Regions from separate parts of the Caldanaerobacter subterraneus subsp. tengcongensis MB4 genome, predicted to be linked through region 1. Evidence: riboswitches for the same ligand, from Rfam matches in the RefSeq annotation. Region 1 holds a riboswitch; the other holds the start of a gene.
The links. Region 1 has a riboswitch for lysine ahead of lysA (diaminopimelate decarboxylase). Riboswitches for the same ligand answer to the same signal wherever they lie in the genome.

Region 1 (15,959 bases):
AACCGCTCTTTTTTATGTCTGCCAAAAGCTTTGAATACTCCCCTTTTCTCCCTCTCACCACGGGAGCTAGGATTTGAATCCTCGTTCCCTCCGGCAGCTCTTTTATTTTGTCTACCATCTGGTCAATTGTCTGCATTGTTATCTCGCGGCCGCATATAGGGCAGTGGGGAGTTCCAACTCTGGCATATAAAAGGCGGAGATAATCGTAAATTTCTGTTATGGTGCCCACTGTAGATCGAGGATTTTTAGTAGTAGTTTTTTGGTCTATAGAAATCGCAGGAGACAACCCTTCTATATAATCCACATCAGGCTTATCCATTTGCCCCAGAAATTGCCTTGCATAGGCAGAAAGGGACTCCACATATCTCCTCTGTCCCTCTGCGTAAATCGTGTCAAAAGCCAAAGAAGATTTGCCAGATCCTGATAATCCAGTTATAACTGTGAGTTTGTCCCTTGGAATTTCTACATCTATGTTTTTCAAATTGTGGACCCTTGCTCCTTTTATCACGATCTTATCTTTTGCCATATATTTTCACCTCAAGCTGACTTCCTCCAGTTGTTTCCTAAGTTCAAGTATCATGTCTCTCAATTTTGCGGCTTTTTCAAACTGAAGCTCTATTGCCGCCTGCCTCATCTCTTTTTCAAGCTGTTCTATGGTAGACTTTATCACATCGGGATCGTAAAAATTGGCTGTCTTTTCGTACTTTTCCTCCTTTTCAGCCACCTGTGTTGCCTGTATGACATCCCTTACTCCTTTGACCACTGTCTTTGGCACTATGCCGTGCTTCTCATTGTACTCCATTTGAATTTTTCTTCTCCTATTTGTTTCATCTATAGCTCTTCTCATAGAATTTGTTATTGTATCAGCGTACATTATAACTCTTCCTTCAGCGTTTCTCGCTGCACGGCCTATCGTCTGTATCAGAGAAGTCTCTGACCTCAAGAATCCTTCTTTATCCGCATCCAAAATAGCCACCAGTGCAACCTCCGGAATATCAAGCCCTTCCCTCAAGAGATTTATGCCTATTAAAACGTCAAATTTACCCAGCCTCAAATCCCTTATAATTTCTACCCTCTCAATTGTCTCTATATCTGAATGCAAGTACCTCACTCTTATTCCCATTTCTTTTAAGTAGTCTGACAAATCCTCCGCCATCTTTTTAGTCAAAGTTGTAACCAAAACCCTGTACCCTTTTGCAACAGTCTTCCTTATCTCCGCTATTAAATCGTCCACCTGCCCTTTCACAGGCCTCACAATCACTTCTGGGTCTACAAGCCCTGTCGGCCTTATGAGCTGTTCTACCACCTGTTCAGAATGTTCCATCTCATAAGGTCCAGGGGTTGCTGATACAAAGATGACCTGATTTACCCTTTGTTCAAACTCTTCAAATGTAAGGGGCCTGTTGTCATAAGCAGAAGGAAGTCTAAAGCCGTATTCCACCAATGCCTCTTTTCTGGACCTGTCTCCGTTGTACATTCCCCTCAGCTGAGGAATAGTAACATGAGACTCATCTATGAATATGAGGAAATCCTCAGGAAAGTAATCAAGCAGTGTATAAGGAGGACTTCCCGGAGGCCTCCCAGATATGTGCCGCGAATAATTTTCTATCCCCTTACAGTAGCCCATCTCTTGTAACATCTCAAGGTCGTAATTAGTCCTCTGCCATAGCCTCTCCGCTTCTACAATTTTCCCCATTTCTTTTAACTCTTTATACCTCTCTTCAAGCTCTTCCCTTATGCTTTTTATAGCCCTTTCCAGCTTGTCCCTTGATGTGGCATAGTGGGAAGCAGGAAAAATAGCCACATGCTTTCTGTACCCTAAAACTTCTCCTGTTAGGACGTCTATTTCTGCTATCCTGTCTATTTCATCCCCAAAAAGCTCTATCCTTATAGCTTTATTTGAGAAGGAAGCAGGAAATACCTCTATCACATCGCCTCTTACTCTGAATTTCCCTCTTGTGAAGTTTATATCATTCCTTTCGTACTGAATCTCCACCAGTTTTCTTATTATCTCATCTCTGTCTTTTACCATTCCAGGCCTTAGTGAAAGCATCAAATTCTCATAATCTATAGGATCGCCTAAGCCGTATATACAAGAGACACTGGCAACAATTATCACATCTCTTCTTTCAAAGAGCGCAGCTGTCGCCGAGTGCCTCAACTTGTCAATCTCTTCATTTATAGAAGCGTCTTTTTCAATGTAAGTGTCAGTCTCAGGAACATAAGCTTCTGGCTGGTAATAGTCGTAATAGCTCACAAAATACTCTACAGCATTTTCTGGAAAGAATTCCTTAAACTCGCTGTAAAGCTGTGCCGCAAGAGTTTTGTTGTGAGCGATCACCAGGGTAGGCCTATTCAAGCGGGCTATGATGTTGGCCATAGTAAAAGTTTTGCCTGAACCTGTAACTCCTAACAACGTCTGGTACCTATATCCCCGTCTTACCCCTTCCACCAGTTTTTCAATCGCCTGAGGCTGGTCTCCTGTAGGCTTGAAATTTGAAACCAGCTTAAAACCTCCCATACCAATACCCTCTTTGCAATTTGGTCTATTGTAATATTATAACACAAAGGACCTCTCAGCACAAATTTTAAAAGTCCTGTGAGGTCCTCACTATCCCGTTTTTGAGCTTCGGCACTATATCAAATTTGTCTACTGTCAAGCAAAATTTAATATCTTCAGTGTAACCCAGCTCTTCCAATCTCCTCAAATGATATCCGTACTTCATTATGTCGTAAAGGTTGTTTTCATAGGGCTTGTAAAGGAAATAACTGGCTTTTGACAGGTCATCACTCTCAAAATCTGTAAGGCTTTTTAGCTTTTCGTATATAGCACCGGCAGTGAGAATGTCGTCAAAAGAAAATTTTCCTTCAGTTCCGGCACACACAATCACTGTATCCTTGTTGCTCTTAGATATATACCTTGCAACCGCCGAGACATTCAGAAGACAGCCTAAAATCACTTCTTCAGCAGAAGCGACTTTCTTTAAAGCCCTCGTTCCGTTTGTAGTAGTAAAGATTATGGTCTTCCCCTTAACTTTTTCTGGCACATATTCTAGAGGAGAATTTGAGAGGTCAAACCCTTCTATCTTCTGAGAATTCCTCTCTCCTGCCAGCAAAAACGTATCCCTGTCAAAGTTTTTGGAAAGCTCTATCGCCTCTTCCACCTCTGAAACAGGTATGACTTCCTTTGCCCCGTTGAATAAAGCAGTAGTTATGACACTTGTCGCTCTCAACGTATCTATAACGACGACATTTTTTTCTTTTAAATCTCTGTCGTTTATAGAATTGTACGTCTCATAAGTTTGCAAAAACACTCTAAAGACCCCCTTATTCTCCCTTTTTGAAGATATTTCTAAAGATGCTTTTAAGCTTTTTTAGAATGATCCCATCTTCATTTATGTCGTACACAATTCCCACTGTTTTAGGCACCACCAAAACCCCTAAACTGTATACCCCTTCTGGATCTCTATACTCGTAACTGGTGTAATGGCCCTTCAGGTCTTTCACAGTAATCCATAGCATTGTCGGCCTATCCTCTATAACCCTTATTATGTCTTCAGGCTCATTCACAGGAGCACCATTTACACTTAAAATAACGTCTCCTGGCCTTATACCCATTTGTCTTGCTGGAGAGCCCTTTGCAGTGGTCAAAACCATAAGCCCAGTATCAGGAGCCACGAATATAGGAGGTTTTTCTCTCTCTTCCCTCTGCCCTATTATTATCAAAAGTTCATGGGCAATAGGTGCAAACAGCGCAGCTATATATTGAAAAACCTTCTCATAAATTCCAAGAACAGCAAAAAGTATGAGCGTCCCACTAAAGAGAAACAACCGCTTAGAGGACAGTTTTGTCTTTTCTTCAGGAAGCTGTGCAAGCGCTAAATCCCCATACCCCAGCGCCGCCACAGCAGGTATTATCAAAAAAACTGCCGTAGCAGGGTCTATGCCTTCCGGCTTTAACACGGGCCACCAGTCTGGCATGTGGATTAACTCTCCTGTCATATTAGTAGCCGTCACTACTGTTAAGGCCGCAAAAGGTATGGGCCAAAACTTCTGCATTGTAAAACCGCCAGCAATCCTTCCATCCTTGAGCCTTATAAAAATGGGGGTGGGAGTCCTCCACCCATCTATGTATATTAGAAGGCTTTCCATGAGATGGAGAATCCCCACAATAGCCATTAGAGCAGGAACGCTTATCTTAGGGACTCCAAAAATGAGGCTTATAAGGGACACAATTCCTCCAGAGTAGGAAAAGCAAATGTATCTCGGGCTTATAAACATGAGAAGTATAGCTAAAGGCCAAACGTATTGAAGGCCTATGTTCTCAATTGTTATCCCTAAAAACACCATTATGAAGCTTCCTATAGTCGCAGCTATCACTCCGTAGAAGACGGAATCGAGCACAAGCTCTTTTATCGGTTCCTGCTCTATCCCCATTATTTCTCTCTCTATGGCTATTTTGTTTCTGTACTGCATTATTACAAGTATTATAACAATCCAGAAAAAAGGAGAAAAAACAGAAAGAGCAATTGTCTCTATAACAATCCAAGCGACCTGAAAAAGTGTATTCATCTTAACACCCTACTTTATCTCAGACTTTATTATCTCATAAGCTTTTATAAGCTGAGTATCTCCTTTTAGGTCAGGAGTGTCCTTTAAAGTGTAGTCTTTAGGCAGTTCTACCACATAGTTTGGCTCAATGCCTTTTCCTTGTATATCTGTCCCATTTGGAGTGTAGTACCTTGCTATAGTGTATTTAAGCCCTGTTCCATCTCCAAAGTTGACAACAGTCTGCACAAGGCCTTTTCCAAAAGTAGTTGTCCCTACTAACACTCCTGCTTTTCTATCCTTAATGGCGCCTGCCAGAATCTCGGAAGCACTAGCACTTCCCTTGTTTACAAGGACGACTAAAGGCATGCCAAGCCCCGTACCTTTTGAATAAAATTCCTGACTTTCTGCCCTACCTTTTGTAGTGACTATTACTCCTTTCGGCAAAAGCATATCAGCTATATTTACGCACTCTTCTAAAAGCCCGCCAGGATTATCCCTTAAATCAATTATGAGTCCTTTCATTCCATCTTTTTTAAGCCGCTCCAGAGCCTTTTTGAAATCAGAAGAAGTGCTCTGGTCAAAAAGGGTTATCTTAATGTATCCAATCTTGTCAGGCAACATGTAGTCAAAAACTGTTTCCAGTTTTATTATTTCCCTAGTTATGGTCTTTGTAAAAGTCTTTCCATCCCTCATTATAGTTAGAGTAACCTGCGTCCCCTTAGGCCCTCTCATCATAGACACTGCTTCATCCAGATTCTTACCACTCACTTTTTTGCCGTTCACCTCTAATATTATGTCTCCAGATTTAATTCCTGCCCTTTCCCCAGGGGTATTCTTTATTGGAGAAACTACTACGATGTGGTCTTCCTGGTCTACAGCCACTATTATGCCTATGCCACCATAAGTTCCTGTGGTCTGCGTCATAAACTCCGCAAACTCTTTTTTATTCATGTACACTGTATATGGGTCCTGCAGAGAACCAGCCATGCCTTTTAAGGCTCCTTCTAAGAGCGTCGACGGATTTACTTTATCCACATACCTGCTCTCCAGTATTTTACCTACTTCAAAGAGCTTTTTATACTGGTTCAAAAGCCGGTAATCTTCCCTTGAAACGATAACCTTTCCTCCTGGCAGAGCCACTGACACCGTATTAGCTATGAAAAAAGTAAAAACGTTCGTTACTATCAATAAAACTGCCAGCAAGACATAAAATCTTTTCTTTGACATCTTTCCCCCACCTTTTTTAGTCTCCTCTTTATTATACAACATTCTGCTAATAAAAAAAACAGACAGGCTATTTAAGCCAGTCCATTGGATTCACTGGAACACCATTTTTTCTCACTTCAAAGTGGAGGTGGGGTCCTGTAGAAAGGCCTGTACTCCCTATTTTCGCTATAACTTGTCCCCTTTTTACCGTATCACCTTCTTTAACTAAAAGGGCAGAACAGTGCGCATAAAGGGTAGAGATGCCGTCTCCGTGGTCAATTATAACTGCGTATCCGTAACCCCCGTAGTAACCTGAAAATATAACTTGTCCGTTTGCAGCCGCAACAATATCTGCTCCCATTTCTGCCGCTATGTCAATCCCCGTATGCATCCTGGAGGTTCCAAGAATGGGATGCAGGCGCATGCCAAAGGGAGAAGTAATAACACCACTTGAAGGAACAGGCCAGAGAAGTTTTCCACCACTGTATTTGAGCTTTGACTTCCTTTGAAGCTCCTGTATGACCTTTTCCAATTGTTTTGACTCCCTTAACAATTGGTCTTCCTGCTCTTCATAATACTTTTGCTGCCTCTCAAGGTCCCGCATTAAGCCCTCTCTAGATGCCATCGCCACCTGAAGTTCTCTCTGCCTTGCAGCTATCTGGTTCTTGTAATCCTGAGCTTCTTTCTGCATTTGAGCCAGCTGCTTTTCCTTCTCCGCAATTATCTCCCTCTGTTTCTTGTACGTATCAAATAAATTCGCATCAAAGTCTATTATACACTTTACAATATCTAATCTGCTTATAAAATCCGCAAAGCTTGTGGCATTCAAAAGCACATCTAAATAGCCCCATTCGCCGCTTATGTACATGGCTTTTATCCGCTCTTTCATGGTGTCGTACTGCTCTTTTTCCTTCTTTTTAGCCTCTTCTAAGTCCTTCCTGGTCTTTTCAAGCTTTGCTGTGACCTCCCGAAGCCTCTTTTGAGCTTCTGCCAGTTGCTGGGAAGTCAGGTTGAGTTTTTTATCCAGCTCCTTAAGCTGCGCAGCAATGTCATTTTTCTGATTAATTATTTCTTGCTTTCTCTTTTGAGTTTCCACCAAAGTTTTCTGTATCTGGTTTAGCTTATTTTTAGCATCCTGTAACTGGTCAGCCCTCGGGTAAGATGCAAAAAGAGCCGTCACTAAGAAGACAAGAGCAAATATAAGCCATTTTAACTTGTACTTTTGCAATGTCACTTCCCCCTTGTAAATTTTAGACATTTAAGAACCTCTTTATAGAAAGGCCGCTGCCAATAGCGCCAATCAAAGACCCTAAAAGCGCAAAATACAAAGCCATGTCCTTGATGACATCGGACAAAGGCAGTAAGTTAAAAACTATCAAACGGCTGTTGACATAGTCCAAAGTATACCCGTACATCAAAGCCAGAACACCTACTGAAAGCAGTGCCCCCAGCAAACCCAAAACTATCCCTTCTATTAAAAAGGGCCACCTTATGAACCAGTCTGTCGCTCCGATGTACTTCATTATGTTTATTTCTCTTCTCCTTGCAAAAACGCCTAATTTAATTGTGTTAGAAATTATGACAATTGAGATGACAAACAAAATGCTAATTATTGCAAGTCCTACAATTCTTATAATCCTGATTATGCCGAGAAGCTTTTCCACCACATCCTGTCCATAGCTTACTTTGTCAACACCATTTATCCCTTTTATTTCATCGGCAATATCTTTTATGAGATTAGCGTCTTTTACTTTAACTATATAGGACTGTGGGAGGGGGTTGTCCTTCTCAAGACCTTCTAAAAGATAGCTTTTTTCCCCCAGCTGCTTTTTAAATTTCTGCAAAGCCTGCTCTTTTGATTCGAAAACCACAGAAGAAACTCCATCTATTCCCTTGATCTCTTCTCCTATTCTTTGTATCTGCTCTCCCGAAAGGTCATCTTTTAGAAAAGCCTTAAGTTCCAGCTGAGATTCAACTTGATATGCCATATGGTTTACATTTAAGATTATCAGCAAAAACATTCCGAGTATGACAAGAGCAGCCATCACAGAGGTGACAGAAGCTACAGTCATCAATCTGTTTCTAGCCAGATTGCTAAAACCTTCTTTTATGAAGTATCTAAAATTTCTAAAGAGCATATCCGTATACACCCCTTGCTTCGTCCCTAACTATGTTCCCTTTTTCAAGAGCTATAACTCTTTTCTTCATCGCATCAACTATGTCTTTAGCATGGGTAGCCATCACTACCGTTGTACCTCTTTTGTTAATCTCAGCCATAAGTTTTACAATCTCCCAGGAAGTATCTGGGTCCAAATTTCCTGTAGGCTCGTCTGCAATTAAAATGGAAGGCTCATTTACAATTGCTCTGGCCAGAGCAACCCTTTGCTGCTCTCCGCCAGAAAGCTGCTGAGGGTACTGGTCCGCCTTATCGCTCAAGCCAACGAGGGAGAGAACCATTGGCACTTTTCTCCGTATTTCCTTTGGGTGTGCCCCTACTACCTCCATTGCAAAAGCCACGTTTTCAAAAACGGTTTTGTTGGGAAGGAGCCTAAAGTCCTGAAAAACGACCCCCATGCTCCTTCTCAGATAGGGAATCTCTTTCCTCTTCATCTTTGTTATGTCCTTTTTGTTAACAATAATCGTTCCAGAAGTGGGCTCTTCCTCTTTTAACAGAAGCTTTATCAAAGTAGACTTGCCTGCGCCACTGGGACCCACAATAAAGACAAATTCGCCGCTTTCAATTTCAAAATTGATATTTGAAAGGGCAATTATCCCTTTGTCATATTTTTTAGAAACATTTATAAACTTTATCAACTCTTTTCACCTCGAAATATCGTATAATTTTGCCAAAGTAATCGCCAATTTGAGAAGTAAAGCCTCATCAAACTTGCGGGCATCCAAGCCCGACATCTTCAAAATCTTGTCCAGCCTGTAAACCAAAGTATTCCTATGTATGTAAAGGTCTCTTGAAGTCTCACTCAAATTCAAATTATTTCTGAAAAAAGCATTTAAAGTCTGCATGAGTTCTTCGTCTTTTAAAAGGTCTTCCCCAATGTTAACTCTCTCTAAAAACTCTTCTGCTTTTTCCTTATCCATCCCCCATAGAATTTCTGAGTAGATATAATCCTGATACAGATATATCCCTCTTTCCCCTTCCAGTTTCTCGCCAAAGAAGAGAGCCTTTTCAGCCTCTTTATAGGCTACATGGAGCTTCTCAAGAGGAAAAGAAGAAAAAGAACCGGCTATTTTAACATTTTTCAAGTATCCTTCGGATTCTATCATATCCTTCATCGTCTTGAAAAGCTGTACTAAATTTTCGCGATATCTAGAAGGAAATATAACTGCAAATCGTTTTTTACCAATTTTTATGACATGAACAGCCTTTCTTTCAAAAATGTTTAGCACAATTTTTACAGCGTCCTCTATTTCATTTTCAACCTCTACAATTGCCACATTATAGCTTACAGTATTATCAATCTTATACCTGTGCGCATAGTAGGAAAGCAGGCTGGAAGGCAATCTATTTTCAAGCACGTTTATAAGGTAATCTTCTTTTGACAGATTCTCATCGAAATATCTGAAAATAAGGCTTATCGCAAGTATAAGCTTTTTCTCCTCTTCGGTCTTCCCCTTTAAAGCGATTACAAAAACTGGATTATTATCATAGAAAATGTTGTAACATGTAAATTCTCCTATGTAATAGACATCTCTTTCTTCAATATATTCTACCATCAGGTCTAAAAATCCTGCTTTTTTTTCAAAAAAATCTTCTTTTCCGTATATTAAATTTCCTTCTGTGTCAAATATGCAAAGAGGAACATCCAAATGTTTCTTAATATCTTCACCAATTTTTCTCAACAGATTGTAATCGACCATCATCCTCACCCATTTTCCTAGTTCTTAGTATACAATAATTATACACTATTTTCTAGAAGAAATAAGAGGCAAAAGTAAATTTATGTGGCATTTTGTCAAAAAAATTAAAGAGGCCTCATCGGCCTCTTCAGATTTTATGAACTTGCAGTTTTATCTGCAATTATAACGGGAGACTCTTTCACTGTTCTATTCAATATTGTCATTTCCGTTTCCTTATCAAACATGTGAAGCTTATTCACATCAAACCCTATCTTAATCACATCGCCAGATTTCGCTCTGGTCCTTGGGTCTACCCTTGCAGTGAGAGAAACGCCGTTTACATCAAGATAGAGGTACGTCTCCGCACCCATAAGCTCTGTGACTTCAACTTTCGCCTCAACAACAGCCTCTGGATAGGCTTCTAAGAACACCTCTTCATCGTGCAAATCTTCGGGCCTTATGCCAAGCACTATTTCTTTTCCTATATAGCTCGGGTCTTTTAACCTCTTCAAGATTCCCTCGGGAACCAGTATGCTATATCCTTTGAAAGTAGCATAAACCTTTCCATCTCTATTTTCCAGTCTAGCATCTATGAAATTCATCTGCGGGCTTCCAATAAAACCAGCAACAAACAAGTTGTTCGGATAATCGTAAATCACCTGTGGCTCATCTACCTGCTGTATAACCCCGTCTTTCATAACAACTATTCTCGTCCCCATCGTCATAGCCTCTGTCTGGTCGTGGGTGACATAAATGAAAGTTGTCTGCAATCTCTCATGCAACTTCTTGAGCTCTGTCCTCATCTGAACTCTTAACTTTGCGTCCAAGTTTGAAAGTGGCTCATCCATCAAGAACACCTTAGGATTTCTCACAATAGCGCGACCCAAAGCCACCCTCTGCCTCTGACCGCCAGACAAAGCTTTTGGCTTTCTGTTGAGAAGCTCCTCAAGGCCCAAAATTCTGGCTGCCTCTTTTACCTTCCTGTCAATTTCTGCTCTTGGCACTTTTCTAAGTTTTAATCCAAAAGCCATATTGTCGTACACTGTCATGTGAGGATAAAGGGCATAGTTCTGAAAAACCATCGCAATGTCCCTGTCTTTGGGCGGCACGTCGTTTACCAATTTTCCGTCAATGTACAATTCTCCGCTTGTGATTTCCTCAAGCCCTGCTATCATTCTCAAAGTGGTGGTCTTCCCACAACCGGAAGGGCCAACCAAAACTATAAATTCTTTGTCGGCGATCTCCAAGTTAAAATCCTTAACTGCGGTTACACCGCCAGGATACACTTTGTACACATGTTTGAGCACTACTTCAGCCATTCCTTTTCCCCCTATTCGAAAACGTTTGATACTATTATAATACTGTTTTTTTCAATTTTCTATTGGCAGTAAATATGATATTTCAATCAAATTTTTGTACAATATACATACATGAAAATTAATATTTTTGAATTTTATCCAAAAACTTGAACCAAAGGTAAACCAAAATCCCATCTATTATCATTAAAGTCCAGAACACTTTATCTTTCATTTTCCTTCCTCCGCATCCATGGAGATAAACTGAATAAATTTATGAGATTTCCAACTGCAAGAAGAGCTCCTACATCCACAATAAGGCTGTATATGTAACTCCACTTTATATACTCAAGTGCTCCTGCATTATGAAGAGAATACTCCATAATGAAAAACAAAAGAGTGAGTATAAATACATTGGCAAGTTGCAAGTTTTTCTTACGCGGATAAGTCTGTGCATATAAAACACCTATGCAGAAAGGCGCTCCAAAAGTAAAGAAAAAGCTCGATTTAAAAACTGTAAAAACAGGGTCAGAAAAAGAGTACAAATTCAAAGTAATAGCTATCTCGTCCACTGTAAGCTGAAAAATAGCTGCCAGTATCCCTCCCCATATAGTGTATTTAATATATCTTAAATCAATCAAAGATAAAAAAATAACCCATGAAATTACAAATGTGGCTACCCAGTACATTTTCTTTCACCTCTTAATTTATTCTTCCCGTTTTTTTTGAAAATATCTTGACAGCAATTTTCACAAATGATATGATAGTAAAAAAATCGAATAAAAATACCTCATCTTCTTTGAAGGTGAGGTAGAGGCGCGGGTCATCAAGAGTAACATGCCAGAGGTGTTAAGGGCCGATGAAGGTGTGTGAAAGGGGTGCCCGCCGAAGCGCGTAAACTTCCTTAAGGTTTACGCAGCTGGGCCTATGCCGAACAGGTATAGGACTGTCACTGAAGGCTCCCCAGGCCTTCAGTGGAGAGCTATCTCGCTACGGGGGAAGGAGGTATTGCCTATGTCTATGATGAAAATAGACAGCTAAGGTAATACTTGGCTGTATTTTATTTTGTCTTGCAATTTTATAATTTAAATTATTAAAGTAAATGAGGTTGAGAGTATGCTACACGGAACAATGAGAATAAATTCAAAAGGACATCTTGAAATAGGCGGATGTGACACAGTTGCCTTAGCTAAAAAGTTTGGAACTCCTCTTTATGTAATAGATGAGGAACTTCTAAGACAAAATTGCAGAGCCTTTTACAATGGCTTTAAAAGAGATTATCCGGGAAACGAAGTAATCTATGCCAGCAAGGCTTTTATGACAATGGCCATATGCAAGATAATTGAAGAAGAAAACTTAGGCCTTGACGTAGTATCAGGTGGAGAACTTTATACAGCGCTAAAGGCAGGATTTCCTCCAGAAAAAATCTATTTTCACGGCAACAATAAGTCCCGAGAAGAACTCATAATGGCTTTAGAAAATGACATAGGAAAGATAATCGTAGATAACTGGCATGAACTCAACATGCTAAATGAACTGGCAAGGAAAATGAACAAGGTACCCAATATTTATATAAGAGTATCACCAGGGATAGAGGCTCACACTCATCAGTACGTAAAAACCGGACAGATAGATTCAAAATTTGGATTCCCTTTGTTCAACGGAGATGCAATGAGAGCCATTGAATACGCTCTTACCCTTAAAAATGTGAATCTGGTAGGTCTTCATTCCCACATTGGCTCTCAAATTTTCGATTCCTATTCTTACAAAGCTGAGATAGAAATAATGATGAATTTTATAAAACTCATTAAAGAGTTCCTCGGATGGGAAGTAGAAGAATTAGACCTAGGAGGAGGATTTGGAATAGCGTATACGGAGGAAGACGACCCCCAGCCTATTGAAAAAATAGCTCATGAGATGATGCAATCCGTCAAAGAATACTCTGTTTCCTTAAATGTAAAAATGCCCAAAATAATAGTAGAGCCAGGCAGGTCCATAATAGGCAATGCAGGAACAACTCTTTACACTGTTGGAGCTATAAAAGAAATACCCGGAATCAGAAAATATGTAGCAGTGGACGGAGGCATGTCTGATAATATCCGCACAGCCTTATATGGAGCAAAATACGAGGCTATTGTGGCAAACAAAGCCAGACTCCCAAGGGTAGAAAAGGTATCTATAGCAGGAAAACTATGTGAATCGGGAGACATGCTCATATGGGACATACTACTTCCTGAAATCGAAGAAGGGGATATTCTAGCAGTCCTGTCAACTGGAGCTTACAACTACTCTATGGCCAGCAATTACAACAGGCTCCCAAGACCCGCAGCAGTATTAGTTTCTAACGGGCAAGCTGATGTAATAGTTGAAAGAGAGACTTATGAGGACCTTGTAAGAAAGGACGTCATTCCTGAAAGGTTATTAAGCGTAAAAAGAAAAATAGTAAATTATTAAAAAAGAGAGGGGATGCCCTCTCTTTTTTATTTTACCCTTCAGCTGTACCCTCGCCTTCCTCTTCTTCCTCTTCACCAGCCTCTTTAGGAACAAGTATAGAAACCACTATTTCTTCAGGGTCATCCAGCACTTTCACGCCCTCAGGCACAGGTATATCTTTCACAAAAAGCGTATCTCCTATCTCCAAGTGGCTCAAATCCACTACAATCTCCTGAGGTATTTTGTCCGGCAAGCTCTCCACTGTCAACTCCCAGAGCTGATGCTGTACAATTCCGCCCTTGCTTTCAATGAGGCCAATTCCCTCAAATCTCAAAGGCACAGTAGCCTCAATCTCTTCATACATAGATACCCTCTGAAAATCCACATGTATTATTTTGCCTTTTAAAGTGTCCTCCTGTATTTCTTTTATGAGCGCAGTATGCGTAGTGCCGTTTACTACTACATTGAGCAATACGTTTCTCCCATATTTCTGCAGAAGTTTTTGTAGCTTAGTATACTCAACAGCCAGAGGAATATTCTCTGTCATGTCTTTCCCGTACATAATAGCAGGAACATACCCTTGATTTTTCAATCGGCGAGCAGCGCTTTTACCTGTCTCCCTTTTTACAGCCTCAAGTGTAATTGCCTGCATCTTCTCCCTCCTCTTTTTTTGGTTTTCACATACTATTTTACCACCCTGTTTTAATAATATCAAATCTGTTTGACAGTTTCACTTTTTCATAGTAAACTTTAATTTGGAAAGCGTGCGCCTGTAGCTCAGTGGATAGAGCGTTCGGCTCCGGACCGAAAGGTCGCAGGTTCGACTCCTGTCAGGCGCACCATTTTTTTATTTTAAAGCCTTCTCCTCTTCAAGCCCTGATATTATTTCTACTACTTCGTCCCCTAAATTCTTTACTATAAAATCTGCTTCTGATAAGTCCTGATTTCCAGAATTGGGGTTTACAAATCCTATAACTTTCATTCCAGCGCTTTTAGCTGCATGAACACCATTGTAAGAATCCTCTATTACGACACATTCTTCAGGCTTGACTCTTAACTTTTCAGCCGTATATAAAAATATGTCTGGATACGGCTTGCTTTTTTTTACATAATCTCCAGAAACTAACATATCAAAAAAGTTCTTTAAGTTTAATTTTTGAACCACCAATTCTATCACATCTATTGGAGAGGAAGAAGCCACTGCCAGTTTGTATTCCCTTTCAAAAAGCTTCTTAACCAATTCCTGTATTCCTGGCACAGGAATAATTTCTCCAGTGCTCAAGACGTGGTCTAAATACCTTTTTCTGTCTCTTCTTACCAGCTCTTCTACACTTTCTTTTAAATTAAACCGTTCTTTAATTTTTTCCCACATGTAATAAGAAGAACTTCCTACAAATGTCATGTGTTCTTCTTCAGTTATCTCAACTCCCAGTTCTCTAAATAACTCTCTCTCAAGCTTAAGATGCACAGGTTCACTGTCAATCATTACTCCATCCATGTCAAAAATAACTGCTTTAATCATTTCATCACCTGGTCACCCAAACTGTACAAAAATGCACAGTTTAGATAGCTGGGGTATTTGTAGTCCGCCCTTCAGGCTTTCCCAGCCCCAGCAGGCGGTTTTTGGGAAAGCCATAGCCCCTGCCCCAAGAAGCAGGAACTCGCGCCCTTACGGGTCTCTCCACTTACCCTGAATTAGTAATCCTTTCAGGGTAGAGAAGTCTCTTGGTACCTTCTCAGGAGAGAGTGGAGTCACCACCGCTACCTTGAGAACTCGCCAGAAATCATAGGTACTAAAACTTGTTCCATCCAGAGGTTCTAGCACCCTTCCTGGCTTACTCTCAAGGCTTTGTAAAATTTCTATTGCTTTATTTATTTCCCTTAAATGCTTTTTCTTTATATGCTTGTTTCTAACTGTTTTCTTTACATGCTCTTTTAATTCTTCTAATTCTTCTACAGTCAATGCGTTGAGAAACTTCATATAATTATCTGGTATCTCTTCCTGCAGTCCCAACCCTCTTCTTGCTATTACATAGGCTGCTGCTATATCTTTTGTTATCATATACTGCGGTGAATATTTTAACATGCCTATTATTGACGTATAAGAAGGGTCTACCTCTATTACTTCTATCCCTTCTCTTTTTGCTAGTGTTTTTATTTTTGAAAGAAGTGATTTATAGCTAAACCTATGTCTTATTCTCCTTGATTTTCTCCCTGAAAAGTCTCCTCTTTTGCCTTTTTCTTTTATTTCTAATCCCTCAATTACAATTGCTTTTCCTTTTTCTTTTGCTATTTTTACTATCTCATGAGCATATTGCCATCTGAAATATTCTTTTTTGTCTTTACTGCCACTTGCAAGCTCTGGCATTGGCATATTCCCATAGCTTATTAGATTCCCTTTTTCATCTACTTCTGTCCATGATATGTTGTCCGGATATGCGTTTATGTCTATTCCTATGACTCCTTTTTCTTTTGTTATTTTTATTTCTGGATATTCTTCTTCAATAGCAAAATAGGCGTATATACTACCGTTTTTAAGTTTTAATTCTACAGAGTAGGGTATGTTTGATTCTCCAATTTCCTGCAGAAATTCTTCTCTTCTCTTATTCTTTTTATAGC
Region 2 (15,959 bases), 1.2 Mb from region 1:
ATCTTTCGGCATAACTTTGCCAGAAGCCATAACTAAACCTCCTATATCGGGAGGAATAATGGATTTACCAGCCATTTTAATTACCGCTTTTGTGGCGTGGATTTTGTACATTGGTGTAAGGGAAAGCGCAACCACAAACAATATAATAGTTCTCGTAAAAATAGGAGTCATCTTGCTTTTCCTGTTCCTCGGTTTCAGCCACGTAAAACTTTCAAACCTTACTCCCTTCGCCCCCTATGGTTGGAAAGGAATAATGTCTGCTGCTGCAATAATCTTCTTTGCATATATAGGATTTGACGCAGTGTCAACGGCAGCAGAAGAAACTAAAAACCCTACGAGGGATGTGCCTTTAGGCCTTGTAATGGCAATGGTAGTGATACTTGCCCTTTACATTTCTGTGGCAGTTGTATTGGTCGGGATGGTGCCTTATAAAACCATAATTCCTGACAATGCTCTCCCTGGAGCCTTAATGAGCATAGGAATCAACTGGGGTTCTGCTTTAGTTGCAACAGGCGCTGCTGTCGGTATGATTTCAACTTTATTGATAACACTCTACGGCCAGATACGAATTTTCATGGTTATGGCAAGAGATGGACTTTTGCCTGAGGTGTTTTCCCACATTCATCCAAAATACAGGACACCCCATATAAATACCGTAATAACGAGTTTGGTAGCAGCTATAATTGCTGGCTTCCTGCCTTTAGACATCATAATTGAGCTCTGCAACATAGGAACTCTATCTGTCTTTGTAATTGTCTCAATAGGAATACTTGTCCTAAGGGTTAAAATGCCTAATGTAGAGAGAAAGTTCAGAGTCCCTGCAGTATGGTTAGTCGCACCTCTTACAGCAGCTTTTAGCCTCTATTTAATGGCAAGCCTTCCATGGGTGACATGGCTAAGATTTGGCATATGGATGCTGGTCGGCCTTATCATTTACTTTGCTTACGGAAGGTATCATAGCGTTTTAAATGTGCAAAAATAAAGGGAGCTAATCGGCTCCCTTTATTTTTTATACCCTTTAAGCCCGGGGATTTTTCTTTTTACCATTTCTGTGACTATAAAAGTCGCTACATGGTCTGCAAATGTGCCAGGGCCAAATCCCGCATCATATCCTAATTCTTTTGCGAGCTCATGCGTGATCCTCGGTCCACCGCATATCAAAAGCACTTTATCTCTTATGCCTTCAGCCTCTAAAAGCTCTACTAAATGGGTAAGATTTTTTATATGTGCATCTTTCTGAGTCACCGTCTGCGACACCAAAAGGGCATCTGCTCCAACCTCTATTGCCTTCTTAACAAATTCTTCATTTGGCACCTGACTTCCCAAATTGTACGCCTCTATCATCTCATACCTCTCCAACCCGTAGTGCCCGGCATACCCTTTCATGTTCATTATAGCATCCAAGCCCACTGTATGAGCGTCTGTTCCAGTGGTTGCTCCCACTACTACGACTTTTCTGCCGATATGTTTTTTAATGTACTCATTAGTCTCTTCCATACTCATGGCCTTTATTTCTAGTTCCTGTACCTGTATGGAGGTATAATCCACAGTGTGAATCAAACTTCCATATATTATGAAGAAAGTAAAGTTCTTATCCAAAGGAGCATGGTAGACGACCATTGGATTCTCCAGCCCCATCTTTTTTGCCAGCTGTTTTGCTGCCTCTACAGCCTTTGCTCCATCCGGCACAGGCAGGGTAAAGCTAAGCTGCACCTTACCGTCATTCATCGTATCCCCGTATGGCTTGACTCTGGTCAAATCCAGGGTGGTATCGTACTGCTTTTTCTCTGTAGAGTAAAGGCCGCTGCTCATCCTCTATCACCTCTTAGCATAAGGTCAATGAAAGGATTGAAATAATTGGGGTCTTTCTCCACTACGCCTTCTAATCCCTTCCCTCCGTCTATCGGCCTCTTTATATCCGCAAATTTACCCTGCTCTAATGCTTTAAATAAACCCTCTTGCTCAATTTCTTTCAAAAGCTCATACGCCTTTTTCAAAACTTCGTTAGCTCTCCTTTGAATTATTCCGCCTTCTTTAAAGTAAATTTCATCAGCTATATCTGCCATATTGTTGAAGATATATTTGGCGCTTTCAATAGACAACGCTCTATCTGACATAAAAGGCGTATGAATAGCTTCTGTCAGCATTCCCAAAAGATGTATCCTTTGCTTTGTCATTATAGTCACAACGTTAAACATAGCATCCTGTACATGCCCTTTGAATATATTTCCTGTCATGTACTTTGTAGGAGGCATGTACTTAAGAGGCGCTTTGGGGAATATCTCCCTTACCATTTGAGCCTGAGCAAGCTCATATAAGAAGCCATTCCTTAAGTCAGGGTTCATTTCAAAAGCATGTCCTAATCCCATCTGTTCCTCGGGTATTCCTGCAATTAGTGCAAACTGTTCATTTATCAATTGAGATGCCAATACAGTATGGGCTTTTTCATAAGCATCTGCTGTGGTCAAGTAATTGTCTTCCCCTGTGTTTATAATAATTCCTGCAAATCCATTTATTACCCTTGAGAAGAACTGGTCTACCATCGTTCTCTTCATGTTTATATCTCTAAACAAAATCCCGTAAAGAGCATCATTTAGCATCACATCAAGCCTCTCCAGTGCGCCCATAGCAGCAATCTCAGGCATACAAAGCCCAGATGCATAGTTGCAAAGCCTTATATACCTTCCCAGCTCTTCAGATACCTCATCTAAAGCTTTTCTCATTATCCGGAAATTCTCCTGCGTAGCATAAGTACCACCAAACCCCTCGGTAGTAGGTCCATAAGGAACGTAGTCTAAAAGGCTTTGAGCTGTAGCCCTAATCACTGCAATGACATCAGCTCCCTGCCTTGCAGCAGCCTGCGCCTGAACCACATCTTCGTATATGTTTCCTGTCGCAACTATAACATAAAGAAGTGGCCCTTCCTTATCCCCGTATTTCTTTAAAAACTCCTCTCTTTTTCTCCTGTTCTCTCTTATCTTTTCAACAGTCTTTATTGCTATATCTTGAACAGCCAATTTTATCTCAAAAAGGTCTGCCATAGGAATCGAAGTCAAATCTAGTTCACCTTTTGCTACTCTTTCGGCAATTTCTTGAGGGCTAAGCCCTGTGTAAATCATGGCATTGCCGATATAAGTTGCAGCCCCCAAAGAAAGATTTCCCTTGCTTTTTATATGGTCAACCACTACATTGGGAAGTGGAACTCCCAAGTCATTTACGCCATCTATGCCTAAAAGTCTGCACACCGTCCTTTCAACTGACACAGTCGTATGGGCATCTATAAATTTCTGCGTATCTTTAACAATGTTTCTCGCAGCTTCTCTGGCTTTATCCACTAATTCCCAATCAAGATTAAGCTTGCTCTCTCTCATACCTTCTCCTCCTCTTATAATAGGTCTCAGCCAGCTCTATAACTTCTCTTTCAAGTCCAAATATTCTGCATATGTTAAGGGCATCTTTTGGAACCTCACAATTAGGGTCTACTCTTTCTAATCGATAATCCATGTGTTCCTGGAGAATTTTTACCGAGTTTTCTTCGTCTATAACGATTTTTTGCCTTAACTCTTCAAAATTTACATTTTTAAGCCCTACGACCTGATAGTGCACCATGTCATCCTCTATCACCCCTTCATAATGGGTAGCTAATACAGTCATAGAAGAAAAACCGTTCAAATATTTTGAGATAGCTTTCACAATATAAAGTCCCTCTTCAGGATTTGTGCCCCTTGCTATTTCGTCTAATGCCACAAATCCTGTCCCTTTTTTTACATCTTCTATTACTTCTTTTAACTTCATAACTTCTGCACCAAAACTGCTCAGACCTCTTGAAATTGATTGCAGGTCTTCTGAGATAAAATGAATAAAATCCAGCATAGGAAAAGATACTTTTTTAGCAAAAGGGAAAAATCCCATCATAGAAAGAAGAAGATTTAGCGCAAAAGTCCTAAGTGCTACAGTTTTTCCACCCATATTGGCTCCTGTGATAACAGTTGTCCCGCTCTTTAATTCAATAGTTAGAGGGGTAAACTCTTTTTCTTGGGTTTTTAAAATATCTGCAACTTGAGGATTTATAACATCTTCAAAAAGTATTTTTATCTCGTCATTTATCGTGGGTTTCACTCCATTGTACTCGATTGCCAGTTTAGCCTTTGCCATCAAAAAATCGAACCTTCCTATAGCTTTTATATTTTTTTCAATAAGGTCTACATATTTGCGTAACTTTTCAGATAGACTCTTTTTTACCTCAAGTTCCTCTCTTTGTTCCAATGCGACTATATCAAGCCTTTTCTCCCTTAATTTTTCAATTTTTTCTCTGTCAGTTTCTGCAAATATCTGCCTCTCAATTTCCCTTTTCTTTTCTCTTATCTCTTTCAAATTACTAGAATATTCATCGTAAACATAAAAAGTAGCAATTCTCTTTTTCTGAGGGTCCAAAAGATCCAATACAGGAGTTAAAGAAACAAGCTTTATATCTTCAATATCTAAATTCAACCTTCCAATCAAAAGCCTTAACTCTTCGCTCAGTAGAGCGAAAATTTTTATCTCATAAAATTCCACCTCATCTAACACTTTCCCTTCTATGCACCTTTTAAGGCTGTTTCTTATATCTTTTATCTTGAATAGCGGTTTTAAAATCTTAAAAAATATTTCCTTATCCTTCTCTAAACTTTCCTTCAAAAGGTCGATGTACTCATATTCCCTTTCAAGTTTTTCTCTTTCTTCTCTCTTATAAGGCCTTGCATTTTTTAGCTCTTCTCTTCCATATGGAGTTATAACTTGAAGCTTTGAAATAACATAGTTAAATCCTACTTGTTCTCTTTCTTTTTCAGTTAAGAATTTAATATCAATCACCACCCATCACATCAAAGACAGGAAGATCTAATTTCTCTCTCAATCTATTTAAAAATTCTTTTCCATTATATCTGTAACCTGTAGGAGATATAGGATTTACAGTGACACAGATCAAATTTATAGGAAATACTACCCTAAAAATACCGCCCGCCTTTTGAAATTTCACGAAGGTCTCTTCTTCTATGAAAAGCTTCGTAGCATCCTCTGCCAAAAAGACTACTCCTTTATACTTATCAGTGGAAGTCATTACATCATTGATCAACTTATCTGTAATCACTCCTCTTATTACCACATACTTTGCTCCATTTAAATTCTCTACAATCTCTTTTGATGCATCAATAGCAGTTAATACCTCCACAGTTTTGTACTCTCCGCCTTCATAAATAAACCCCAAATTTGAATTTTCAAGGATTTTACTAGCTTTTACAATTATCTCTCTATCGCTTTCTTTCTGCACTGTCAGAAGTTTTACTGTAAACACCGTTTCATCTATTGTCTTTTCCATATCAGGAGATAAAACAGCTCCTGTTGACAGAATAGTAGCCTCAGATACAGCTGGAGAAGCCTGGGTCTTTCTGTTTAAAGCCCCGTCTATAAAAACTTTATCTGCACCTATTGAGATCAAAAACTCGCTTATCCTCTTGAGGTCTTTAGTAATGGAAGGACCGGCAAGGTCCACATAGCCATCACTTAAAGCCCTCGCTACAATTATCTCTCCCATCGGAGTATATATACCTGTAGTTCCCACTATCTCCTTTGTTATATCGCTTCGGAAAAGTGCTTCTTTTGCTGTGGCAACTAAAGTGCCCTCTTCTACATAGATCCGCGGCTTTGGGAAAAAGGAAACCTGGTCATATTCCTCTCCATCTCTTCCTATAGAGGTAAGACCAAGGGTATAAATACCCCTGGCCTTACTGATAAGATAATTTAATACAGTTGTTTTTCCTACATTTTTTGCCATTCCTATTATAGAGATAGTCCTGTAATTTTTTATAAGGTCAAGAATATCACTTCTCATCTTTTCTCCTTCTCTTTTTCCTTTCTAAATTCTCTGGCTCTAATACTCCAATAGTATCCTTTTGCATAAGGCCTGCAACACCTTCAGATTTTGGAACTTCTTCATCGCATACACAAGGACCTGGAGTGTAATCTTTTGGCTCAACATACGTCACAATGACGCCTTCATAATTTCTCAAAACTATTTTATCATGGGACTGAGAAATTACGTAGTTTGGTCCAACAGGAATCTTTCCTCCTCCTCCCGGTGCATCAACTACAAATGTAGGTACGCAGTAACCAGAAGTGTGCCCTCTTAAACCTTCTATAATTTCAATACCTTTGGAAACGGGAGTTCTAAAATGAGAAAGCCCAAATGACAAATCGCACTGATAGATGTAGTAAGGTCTTACCCTTATTTTTACCAATTCATGCACCAGCTTTTTCATAACATGGACACAGTCATTTACTCCCCTTAGAAGTACTGTCTGGTTTCCTAATGGTATTCCAGCATCTGCTAGCATTTCACATGCTCTCTTTGAATCCTCTGTTATCTCATGCGGATGGTTGAAGTGGGTGTTGAGCCATATTGGATGATATTTTTTAAGCATATTGACAAGCTCCGGAGTTATTCTCATAGGCAGCACTACAGGTACTGATGAACCAATTCTTATTATCTCCACATGAGGAATTTCTCTTAATCTCTTTATAATTTCTTCAAGCCGTGAATCAGATAAAGTGAGAGGATCTCCACCTGAGATCAGCACATCTCTTATCTGTGGGGTATTCCTTATATACTCAATCTGCTTTTCTATTTTATCCATCGGCATGGGAGCATCAGTTTCTCCAGCAAACCTTCTCCTTGTGCAGTGTCTGCAGTACATGGAGCACTGGTCTGTAACAAGCATCAATACCCTGTCAGGATACCTGTGGGTAAGTCCAGGTACAGGTGAATCCACATCCTCATAAAGCGGGTCCACTAAGTCCTCCGGTGCCTGATAAAGCTCATGGATTGTCGGCACTGCTCTTTTTCTTATCGGGTCATTAGGGTCATTGGGGTCTATCAAAGAAAGGTAATAGGGCGTAATTGCCATTCTCAACTTCTGCAATGCCTTAGAAATAGCTTCTTCCTCTTCTTCCGACAATGGAAGGTATTTTTTCAACTCTTCCACTGTCTCTATTCTATTTGCAATCTGCCACTTCCAGTTGTACCAATCGCTGTCTGGTACATGCCCAAAAAGTTCATGTCTTCTGTTAACTCTCATTTTATACATCTCCCCCTTAAATTCATTACAGCTGTCCTCATTTAGCATACATTTCTTCAAAAACTTTTCTCAATTTTTCATTTTCCCTGAGCTCCTGCAGCGTAATTTCTGCGTGGTCTTTTGTATATCCGTTTCCTATGATCATTGTTATATCCTTCCCAACCCCTTCTGCTCCTAAGGCTGCTTTTGTGAAGCTTGTCGCCATGGAGAAGAAGTAGGCAATTCCTTCATCTCTCACAGGTAAAATTGTGGACATTTCTGTGTTAGGCGTATTTACACAGTTTATAGCGATATCTACTTCTTTTCCTCCGTTGGCCTTTAGAACTTTATCCAAAACTTCCAAAGGCTTTTGAGCATCCGCTATAACTACCTCGTGGCATATATCCAGTTCTTCCACCTTTTTCTTTGCTTCTTCCCTTCTCACCACACCTATAACCTTTCCAGTAGGACCTACTCTCTTCTTAGCTTCATAGCAACATAGCATACCGGATTTCCCATTTGCTCCTAACACCATGACACTCTGACCGGGCTTTACCAATTTAGCAGTCTGAGCAGGAGCTCCAGCAACGTCTAAAGCTGCTAAAGCCAAGGTCTCTTCCATATCCTCAGGAAGCTTCGCATAAATCCCGCTCTCAAAAAGTATTGCCTTACCCTTTATTTCAACTCTTTCTATATCCATCTTTATATCCAAAATCTCATCTATTCTAAGAGGTGTAAGAGTTAATGAAACGAGCGTCGCAATCTTATCTCCTACTTTGAGGTCCCTTTTCCCGACCAGAGCTTCTCCTATTTTTTCTACTCTGCCTATCAGCATTCCCCCAGAACCTGTGACAGGGTTTTGCATTTTCCCTCTCTCATTTACTATCTCGAGGATCTTCTTCTTTATCTTCTCAGGATCTCCCCCTGCCTCCTCTTTTAACTGGGTAAAGCTTGCAGAATCTATGTTCAAAGCTATAACATCAATCAATATCTCATTATCATAAAGCACACTCATATCATTAGAAATTTTATAAGCGGCTTGAGGTAAAACCCCTTTTGGCTCAATCACTCTATGAGAACCGTATTTGCATCCCATCATAAGCATATCCTCCTCCTTCTTCGAATTTTACACATCCATATATTTTACATCATCTGGAATAATTAAATTTGCCTCTGTCAAAGACTTGACCTCTTCAATAGATGTATCCCTGTGAATTTCTTTGAGAAGCAGTCCCTCTTTTGTCACTTCTATCACTGCAAGCTCTGTAACTATAAGACTCACTTTGCCTTTGGCCGTGAGAGGAAGGCGGCATTTTTTCAAAATCTTTGGCTGCCCTTTAGCAGTATGCTGCATAGCCACAATTACTCTTTTGGCTCCTGTAGCAAGGTCCATTGCTCCGCCCATGCCAGGAACTAACTTTCCAGGTATTATCCAGTTAGCTAAATTTCCCTCTTCATCTACCTCCAATGCCCCCAGCACGGTAACGTCCACATGTCCTCCTCTTATAAGTGCAAAGGAAAATGCGCTGTCAAAAAACGCTGCGCCAGGCATAACTGTCACATACTGCCCGCCGGCATTAATTATATTTACATCCTCTTTTCCGGGCTCTGGCATAGGTCCCATACCTGTAATTCCATTCTCTGATTGGAATATGACGTGCACCCCTTCGGGAATGTAATTGGCTACTAGAGTGGGAAGACCAATTCCCAAATTCACCAGCTCTCCATGTTTGAGCTCTTTTGCAATTCTTTTTGCTATTATCTGCTTTGCCAGTTCCTGATCAGTTATCATCGCCTTCCCCTCCTTTTACGATATAATCCACTAATACTCCTGGCGTCATGACATCTTCTGGCTTTATTTCTCCTACTTTGACTATTTTTTCTGCCTCAACGATAACTGTTTTAGCTGCAAGAGCCATTATAGGATTGAAATTTCTCGTCGTACCTTTGTAATAGATATTTCCAAACTCATCTACAATACTTCCTCTAATAAGCGCTATATCTGCTCCCAGTGGAAGTTCAAGGAGATACTCTTTTCCATTCACAGTTATTTTTTGTTTCCCTTCTTCTACCATTGTGCCGACTCCTGTAGGAGTCAAGATACCTCCCAAACCTGCTCCATAAGCTCTTATCCTTTCTGCAAGTGTCCCCTGTGGAACGAGCTCTACTTCAATTTTTCCTTCATTCATCAATTTTCCTGTAACAGGGTTAGTACCTATATGAGAAGTTATAACTTTCTTCACAAGGCCGGCCACAACCAAACGCCCTATACCCCTGTCTGGAAAACTGGTATCATTGGCAATTATAGTAAGGTCTTTAACGTTTAATTCTATGAGAAGGTCAATTAATTTCTCAGGTGTGCCATTTGCAAGAAATCCACCGATCATCAAGGTCATTCCATCTTTAAATAAAGGCTTCAACTCTTCAAAAGTAACAACCTTCCTCATGGCTTCACCTCTAACCCTAATATTTTTCTGGCCTCATCAGGGGTTGCAATTTCTCTACCTAACTCTCTAGCAATTCTCACTACTTTTTCTACAAGCTCACCATTGGACTTTGCCAGAACGCCTTTTTCGAGGTATACGTTATCCTCAAAGCCAACTCTCACATGACCTCCTGCAAGTATAGACATAGTAGCTACAGGGAATTCATAGCGTCCTATTCCTGTAGCAGTAAATGTGCTTCCTGGAGGAATGCTTTCTTTAAGAAATACAAAGTCCCTCATCTCAGCTGAAATTCCGCCATTTACTCCCATCACAAAATTGAAGTGCATCGGAGCCTTTATATACCCTTTTTTGTGAAGCCTTATCGCTGTATCTATCATTCCTTTGTCAAATACTTCAAGTTCCGGCTTCACTCCCAGTTCATTCATCTTGGTGGCAAATTCTATTATCATGTTTTCTGTATTTACAAATATTTCATCTCCGCCAAAATTCATTGTGCCACAGTCTAGTGATGCCATCTCTGGCTTTAAGTAAACCGGCTGTAACCTTTCTTCTGCAGTCATGCCAACAGCTCCACCAGTTGAAGGCTGGATTATGACATCAGGGCATTTTGCTTTAATCGCTTCAATCACTTCTCTGAATCTTTCTTTGTCCTGTGTAGGGGTACCATCATCATACCTTACGTGCAAGTGAATTATGCTAGCTCCTGCGTTATATGCAGATAAAGCCTCTCTCACCATCTCCTCAACAGTATAAGGCACATTAGGATTATGCTTCTTTGTGACCTCAGCTCCGCATATAGCCGCAGTAATTATCAATTTCTCCACCCTTCACTCACCTACCCTTCTTTTTTGTACCTCTGCTTTTCTTTTGGCACAACACAGGTGCCACTCGCCCTGCACACTACAATAGGTTCTTCCAGCACTTCTGCCGCAGAATCACTGATATCAGGCCTTGCTGCTATCACCTTTTTCGCCTCAAAGACCATCTTTCTCGACGTATTTCCAACCTCCACTATTTCTCCTGTGGCTTCTATAAAATCCCCCGCATACACTGGCGCCAAAAATTCTACACTGTCATAAGCTCTAAAAAGCCCCTCATCTCCATCGTGCCTTATCAAAAGCTCTGTCGCCACATCCCCAAAAAGCTGTAAAATTCTCGCTCCATCTACTAAATTTCCTCCATAGTGAGCATCATGAAGGCTCATCCTGACTCTTATTGTGGCTTTCAACATGTATCCCCTCCCTTCTCAAATTCCTTGAAAACCTCTTCTCAAACTTTTATGCAAAATCCATACCAAGCATTGAGTAAAAAGAAAAAAGGCCATTTTTCGGCCTTTTCCTATAAAAGATTCACAGCTCGTTCTGATAAAAACCCATCTTATGCTGAAAATTAAGCATTAGGCGCAAAATTAAATATTTATTTTTAACATTTTTATTTTGTATTGTAAAGTCTGTCTCGGAATACCCAAAATTTCTGCTGCTCTACTTATATTCCCATTTGTCTTTTTTAAAGTTTTAGTAATAAGCTCATATTCAACTTTTGCTAGAAAGCTTCTGAGATCCCCTTCTATCCCGATAGTATCTACTGCTATCTCTTTTTCTCCCTCTATAAAGGCATTTCTTAAAATGTGGTCAGGAAGGTCATGCAACTGAATTATTTCACCTTCGCAAAAATTAGCCGCATACTCTATAACTCCCTTTAATTCCCGCACATTTCCCGGCCAGGACAAACTCATCAGCGCTCTTTCCACCTCTTCGCTTATCCCTTTTATATCCTTCCCCAATTGCCAATTAAATTCCTTGATAAAGTGCTTAACTAAAAGAGGAATATCACTTTTTCTCTCCCTAAGAGGTGGCACATACAAGACAATGGTACTTAATCGATAAAAAAGGTCAGGTCTTAAAATTTTCTTCTCTAAAGCTTCATAAGGAGAAATGTTAGAAGCAGCAATAACTCTCACATCTACTTTTCGAACCTTACTATCTCCTATTCTCCTTATATACCCTTCCTGCAAAAAGCGTAAAAGCTTTGCCTGAAGGTCAAAACTTAAAGAAGTAATCTCATCCAAAAATAATGTCCCTCCGTCAGCCAGCTCTACCAGACCAGGGCGATTTTCTGCACCAGTAAAGCTTCCCTTTACTGTTCCAAAAAGTATTGACTCCATCAAATTTTCAGGAAGGGCTGCGCAATTTTGAGCAATAAAAGGTCCATTCTTCCTTGGACTAGCATTATGAATTGCCTGTACTAAAAGCTCTTTGCCCGTACCTGTCTCACCATATACAAACACTGGCGAATTGCTTTTTGCAATTTTTTGAGCCTTGCACTTTAGTTCTGTAATTACTTTGGATTCTCCAATAATATCATCAAAAGTATAATAAGCTTCCTCGTTTTCTTTTACAGCACTTTTCTTTCTGTTATTTCGCACTTCTTCTCGCAAATCAATCACTTTTGTCATAAGATTTTTTATTTCAGAGAGGTTTTTAGAAATATCAATAGCCCCGCATATTTCTCCATCGATTACAATGGGGAGAGTAATAGTAAAAAGGCTGACTTTTTGTCCATAGCAATTTGTAATTTCCTGCTCATGTCCGACAACAGGTTCCCCTGTCCTTAAAACTTTTAAAATTGTACTTTCTCTATTAGAAAGGGATGGAAACATAGCTAAAACGTGCTTTCCAATCGCTTCATCTATAGGAATTCCATCAATTTGAGAAGAAGCTTTATTATAATAAATTGTATAACCCTCTTTATCAGTGATTTGTACACCCCAATCAATGTTTTCTAATAATATCTCCAGCGCTTTTTGGTAAAATTCCTGAGGTAATCCTTTTAACCTCAAATCCATCTTACTCCCCCTTTGAGAGTAAAATTAAAAGCAAAAACACCGAAAATATTTTCGACATGTAAGTATTTCTTCATTTCTAACAAAAAAGCGCTATTTATGCAATGAAAATATTTTCACTGCATAAATAGCGCTTCATGGGAGGTCCCATGACAGTGGTAAACTTTGTGTTTACCACCAAGGATGAGCTCAAGAACAAGCTCACCCTTTCGGCAGCCAAACCTTCTTCAGCGAGTATTGGAGGTTCTTCTCCTTAACACCTCGCCAAATACATGCTTGGCAGCTCCTCTATTTATGCGCTATTAAAATATCTATTTTTGATGTAAAGCTTATCAAAGTGCAATTATATTATATCACATTTTGAAAGCGGGAGCAATAAGCCCTTAAATATAAAAAAAGAATGCCCGGAAGCATTCTCAATCCAAAAGTTCCCTATAAAGCTTCATAAGGCTTTCATTTATATTGTCTATCTCAAGCATTATGCCGGTTAAATCTTTTCCATCTTTCTTGTCTAGTATCTCCTGAAGTTTGTTAAACGCCTTTTCACTTCTCAATTTCATCTCTTCTAATTTATTGTTAAGCTCCAGTTTAAACTTTTCTTTATCCTCAACCTCTCCTTTTATAAGCTCTTCCTTATCAAAATCGTAAACATCGTACCTTGATGGAATCAAAGTCTCTATGCCAAATTGTGCTTCTATCTTATCAGCCAGTTCTTCCTGAGCTTCGTCTTCTCCGTGCACAATGAATATCTTCTTGGGCTTTTTCTCAAAATTAGAAATCCATTCCAGTATACCTCTTTGGTCGGCATGACCTGAAAAACTCTCAATATATTCAATTTCAGCCTTAACGTGTATATCCTCTCCAAGTATCTTCACATCTTTTTCTCCATCTAAAAGTTTCCTCCCTAAAGTGCCTTTTGCCTGATACCCAACAAAAAGGACTGTGCACTCCGGCCTCCATAAATTGTGCTTTAGGTGGTGCTTTATCCTACCTGCCTCACACATGCCGCTAGCTGAGATAATTATCATGGGCGTCTTAATCTCATTCAAAGCCTTAGACTCTTCCGCACTGTGGGTAAAGTGCAAATTGGGAAAATCTAAAGGCAATTCTCCTTTTTTGATGTATTCCCTCGCTTCATCATCCAAGCACTCTGGATGCTTTGCAAACACATCTGTTATTGAGGTGGCAAGAGGACTGTCTACATACACAGGGATGTTGTTCAAAAATTCTATCTCATCTTTGTACAAATCCCTTTCCCTGTGAAGCTCATATAATATCTCTTGAGTCCTTCCAACGGCAAAAGAAGGAATAATAACATTTCCCCCTCTTTTAATAGTGCGTGTTATAATCTCCATCAACCTTTTCGCCCTATCAGAGACCTCCTCATGAATCCTATTGCCGTATGTAGACTCACAGAGAACATAATCAGCCTCATTTATAGGAGTTACATCTCTCAAAAGAGGCACCTTTTTATTCCCTAGATCTCCTGAAAACACTATTTTAGTCTCTTTTCCCTTTTCATTTACCCACACCTCAATTATAGACGAGCCAAGTATATGCCCAGCATCATTAAATCTCACTTTTATATGAGGTGCAGGCTCTATCACTTCCCCGTAGTCAACACCATAAAATATGCTTATAGATTCTTCTGCCTCTTCAGCCGTATAAAGTGGATCCCTCAAAGGCTTTCCAGCCCTTTTCCTCTTTCTGTTCTTCCACTCGCTTTCCATTTCCTGGATGTGCCCGCTATCCGGCAGCATGTACCTGCACAGGTCAACTGTAGCATGAGTTGCGTAAATCCTCTTTCTGTAGCCCCTTTTGTAAAGCACAGGAATTCTGCCACTGTGGTCTATATGAGCATGGGTTAAAAGTACGAAATCGATATCTTTTATATCAAAAATAAATTCTTGATAGTTTAGCTCGTCTTCTACTTCTCCACCCTGAAACATGCCACAGTCCACTAAAAACCTGGCATTTTCCGTCTCCACAAGGTAGCATGAACCTGTAACTTCCTTAGCAGCTCCCAAAAAAGTTATTTTCACAGTAAATCCCCTTTCATTTTAGAAATTATAGTTATCTTCAAGCCATTTGCTTAGGTTATGAATAGTGTTTAAAGTATTAAAAACTATTCAAAATTTTATTAAACACTATTCTTTGTTAGGCTATATTCAGCCTAACTGGGTGTAACCCCACACCCTCTATCCCCTCTGCAAATGCTTCGGGGAATACTTTTCTTACGATATTATAAGCACTATTAACATCAGCATTTATTAAAATTCCTTTATTACTCCTAAACAAACCCCTTTTTATTCTCCTTTGTGGATTGTAGTTTGTTTTGTTAATTTCTTCCCCATCTAAAAAACTACAGCCACTGGTGTAACTTTCTTCTACAAGCACAAAGTTTATACCTTCTTCCTTGCATTTATACTCAAGCATGTTTATGAAATCACTAAAAGGAATGTTAACAAAATTTTGATTATTTACCTTTCCTAATTCTATTTCCTGCTTCCATCCAGAATTGTATCCTATTACAATTGTGTCTATGTCATGTTGTTTGCACCAGTTGACTATAAATCTACTTATTTTATGCATAAGGTCTTTTATTTTGTTATTCCTTTTTAGAGTTAGTTTTTCAATCCTATTGCTGGTACCTCTGTCTCCTACATAACTCATTAACTCTGCCTTTTTCTTGTTGTAATATTGATTTATTGACTTAATAACTTTGCCATTAATAACAATAGGCTTTATGCCTATGTTATTTACCAAAGTTACAAAGTTATTAAGCCCTAAATCTATGCCCGCTATTCTTTTTGAGGGCTTCTTTGTTTCAACTACTTCTTTTTCATAGACTATTTCAATAACATAAACACTTCCTTTTGGGATTATCCTGACTTCTTTTAATTTGCCTGTTATTCTTGTTTTTAGCTTTAAATTTGTTTTTGGGAAACTCAAATGCCCATCTTTAATTTTACACTGTTGATTTGTAAATATAGCAACGCTTCTTCCATTTTTCTTTTTGTATTTTGGTAAATTAGGTCTGCCATTAAACTTTTCTTTATCTTCGTCCCATTCTTTCATTGCTCTAAAAAATGACTTCCAGTTTCTATCGAGAAGTCTTAAGGTTTGTTGTGCTGTTTGTGCTGGTAAGTTTTTGTATGTTTCGTGTTCTTTTAACATCTTATTGAGTTTCCTGTACCTTATCCATTTTTTGTTGTTTATAAATTCCTGCCTTGTAATGTAGTTGGCGTAATTGTATAAGTTTTTTGCTGCAAAGCATATTTCATCACAATAAGGCCATAATTCATGATTCTTATTTATCTGTATCTGTTCTACTCTCTTGACTATTATCTTCAAACACCTCGTTTTCTAAAAACTTTCTTATTTTTTGAATTTTTCCTTTGCTGTAGAATTTCATACTGTAACAGTGCAGCAAACTTATAATTTCTTCAATTATTTCCTGAGAATCAAGCTTCTCATTACCAACTTCTGATACAACAACTATTTCAGTATTAAACTTTCTAAATAAATGTTTAAACAATTCAAATCCTGCTCTGCTTAACCTGTCTTTGTAAGCTATAA

Region 2: it holds a riboswitch for lysine, as region 1 does, so the genes downstream of both, TTE_RS03435 (sigma-54 interaction domain-containing protein) here and lysA (diaminopimelate decarboxylase) in region 1, are expected to answer to the same signal.

What each region holds. Positions count from the first base shown of each region.
Region 1 is NC_003869.1:1,918,717-1,934,675, forward strand. It holds gene uvrA (excinuclease ABC subunit UvrA) at 1-526, opposite strand, end outside; gene uvrB (excinuclease ABC subunit UvrB) at 533-2,521, opposite strand; gene TTE_RS09455 (2-phosphosulfolactate phosphatase family protein) at 2,589-3,314, opposite strand; gene TTE_RS09460 (PDZ domain-containing protein) at 3,328-4,572, opposite strand; gene TTE_RS09465 (S41 family peptidase) at 4,582-5,778, opposite strand; gene TTE_RS09470 (murein hydrolase activator EnvC family protein) at 5,846-7,015, opposite strand; gene ftsX (permease-like cell division protein FtsX) at 7,008-7,895, opposite strand; gene ftsE (cell division ATP-binding protein FtsE) at 7,885-8,571, opposite strand; gene TTE_RS09485 (PucR family transcriptional regulator) at 8,578-9,636, opposite strand; gene TTE_RS09490 (ABC transporter ATP-binding protein) at 9,768-10,931, opposite strand; gene TTE_RS09495 (CBO0543 family protein) at 11,132-11,596, opposite strand; lysine riboswitch at 11,711-11,900, shown strand; gene lysA (diaminopimelate decarboxylase) at 12,024-13,361, shown strand; gene TTE_RS09505 (50S ribosomal protein L25/general stress protein Ctc) at 13,393-13,992, opposite strand; tRNA gene TTE_RS09510 (tRNA-Arg) at 14,107-14,182, shown strand; gene TTE_RS09515 (HAD family hydrolase) at 14,188-14,862, opposite strand; gene TTE_RS09520 (IS200/IS605 family accessory protein TnpB-related protein) at 15,010-15,959, opposite strand, start outside.
Region 2 is NC_003869.1:716,040-731,998, reverse strand. It holds gene TTE_RS03490 (amino acid permease) at 1-982, shown strand, start outside; gene TTE_RS03485 (OAM dimerization domain-containing protein) at 1,003-1,812, opposite strand; gene TTE_RS03480 (lysine 5,6-aminomutase subunit alpha) at 1,809-3,371, opposite strand; gene TTE_RS03475 (MutS-related protein) at 3,352-4,854, opposite strand; gene TTE_RS03470 (hypothetical protein) at 4,844-5,869, opposite strand; gene ablA (lysine 2,3-aminomutase) at 5,859-7,112, opposite strand; gene TTE_RS03460 (hypothetical protein) at 7,150-8,190, opposite strand; gene TTE_RS03455 (CoA transferase subunit B) at 8,218-8,883, opposite strand; gene TTE_RS03450 (CoA transferase subunit A) at 8,873-9,538, opposite strand; gene TTE_RS03445 (3-keto-5-aminohexanoate cleavage protein) at 9,535-10,362, opposite strand; gene TTE_RS03440 (hotdog domain-containing protein) at 10,374-10,766, opposite strand; gene TTE_RS03435 (sigma-54 interaction domain-containing protein) at 10,947-12,383, opposite strand; lysine riboswitch at 12,501-12,679, opposite strand; gene TTE_RS03430 (MBL fold metallo-hydrolase RNA specificity domain-containing protein) at 12,797-14,422, opposite strand; gene TTE_RS03425 (RNA-guided endonuclease InsQ/TnpB family protein) at 14,538-15,734, opposite strand; gene TTE_RS03420 (IS607 family transposase) at 15,691-15,959, opposite strand, start outside.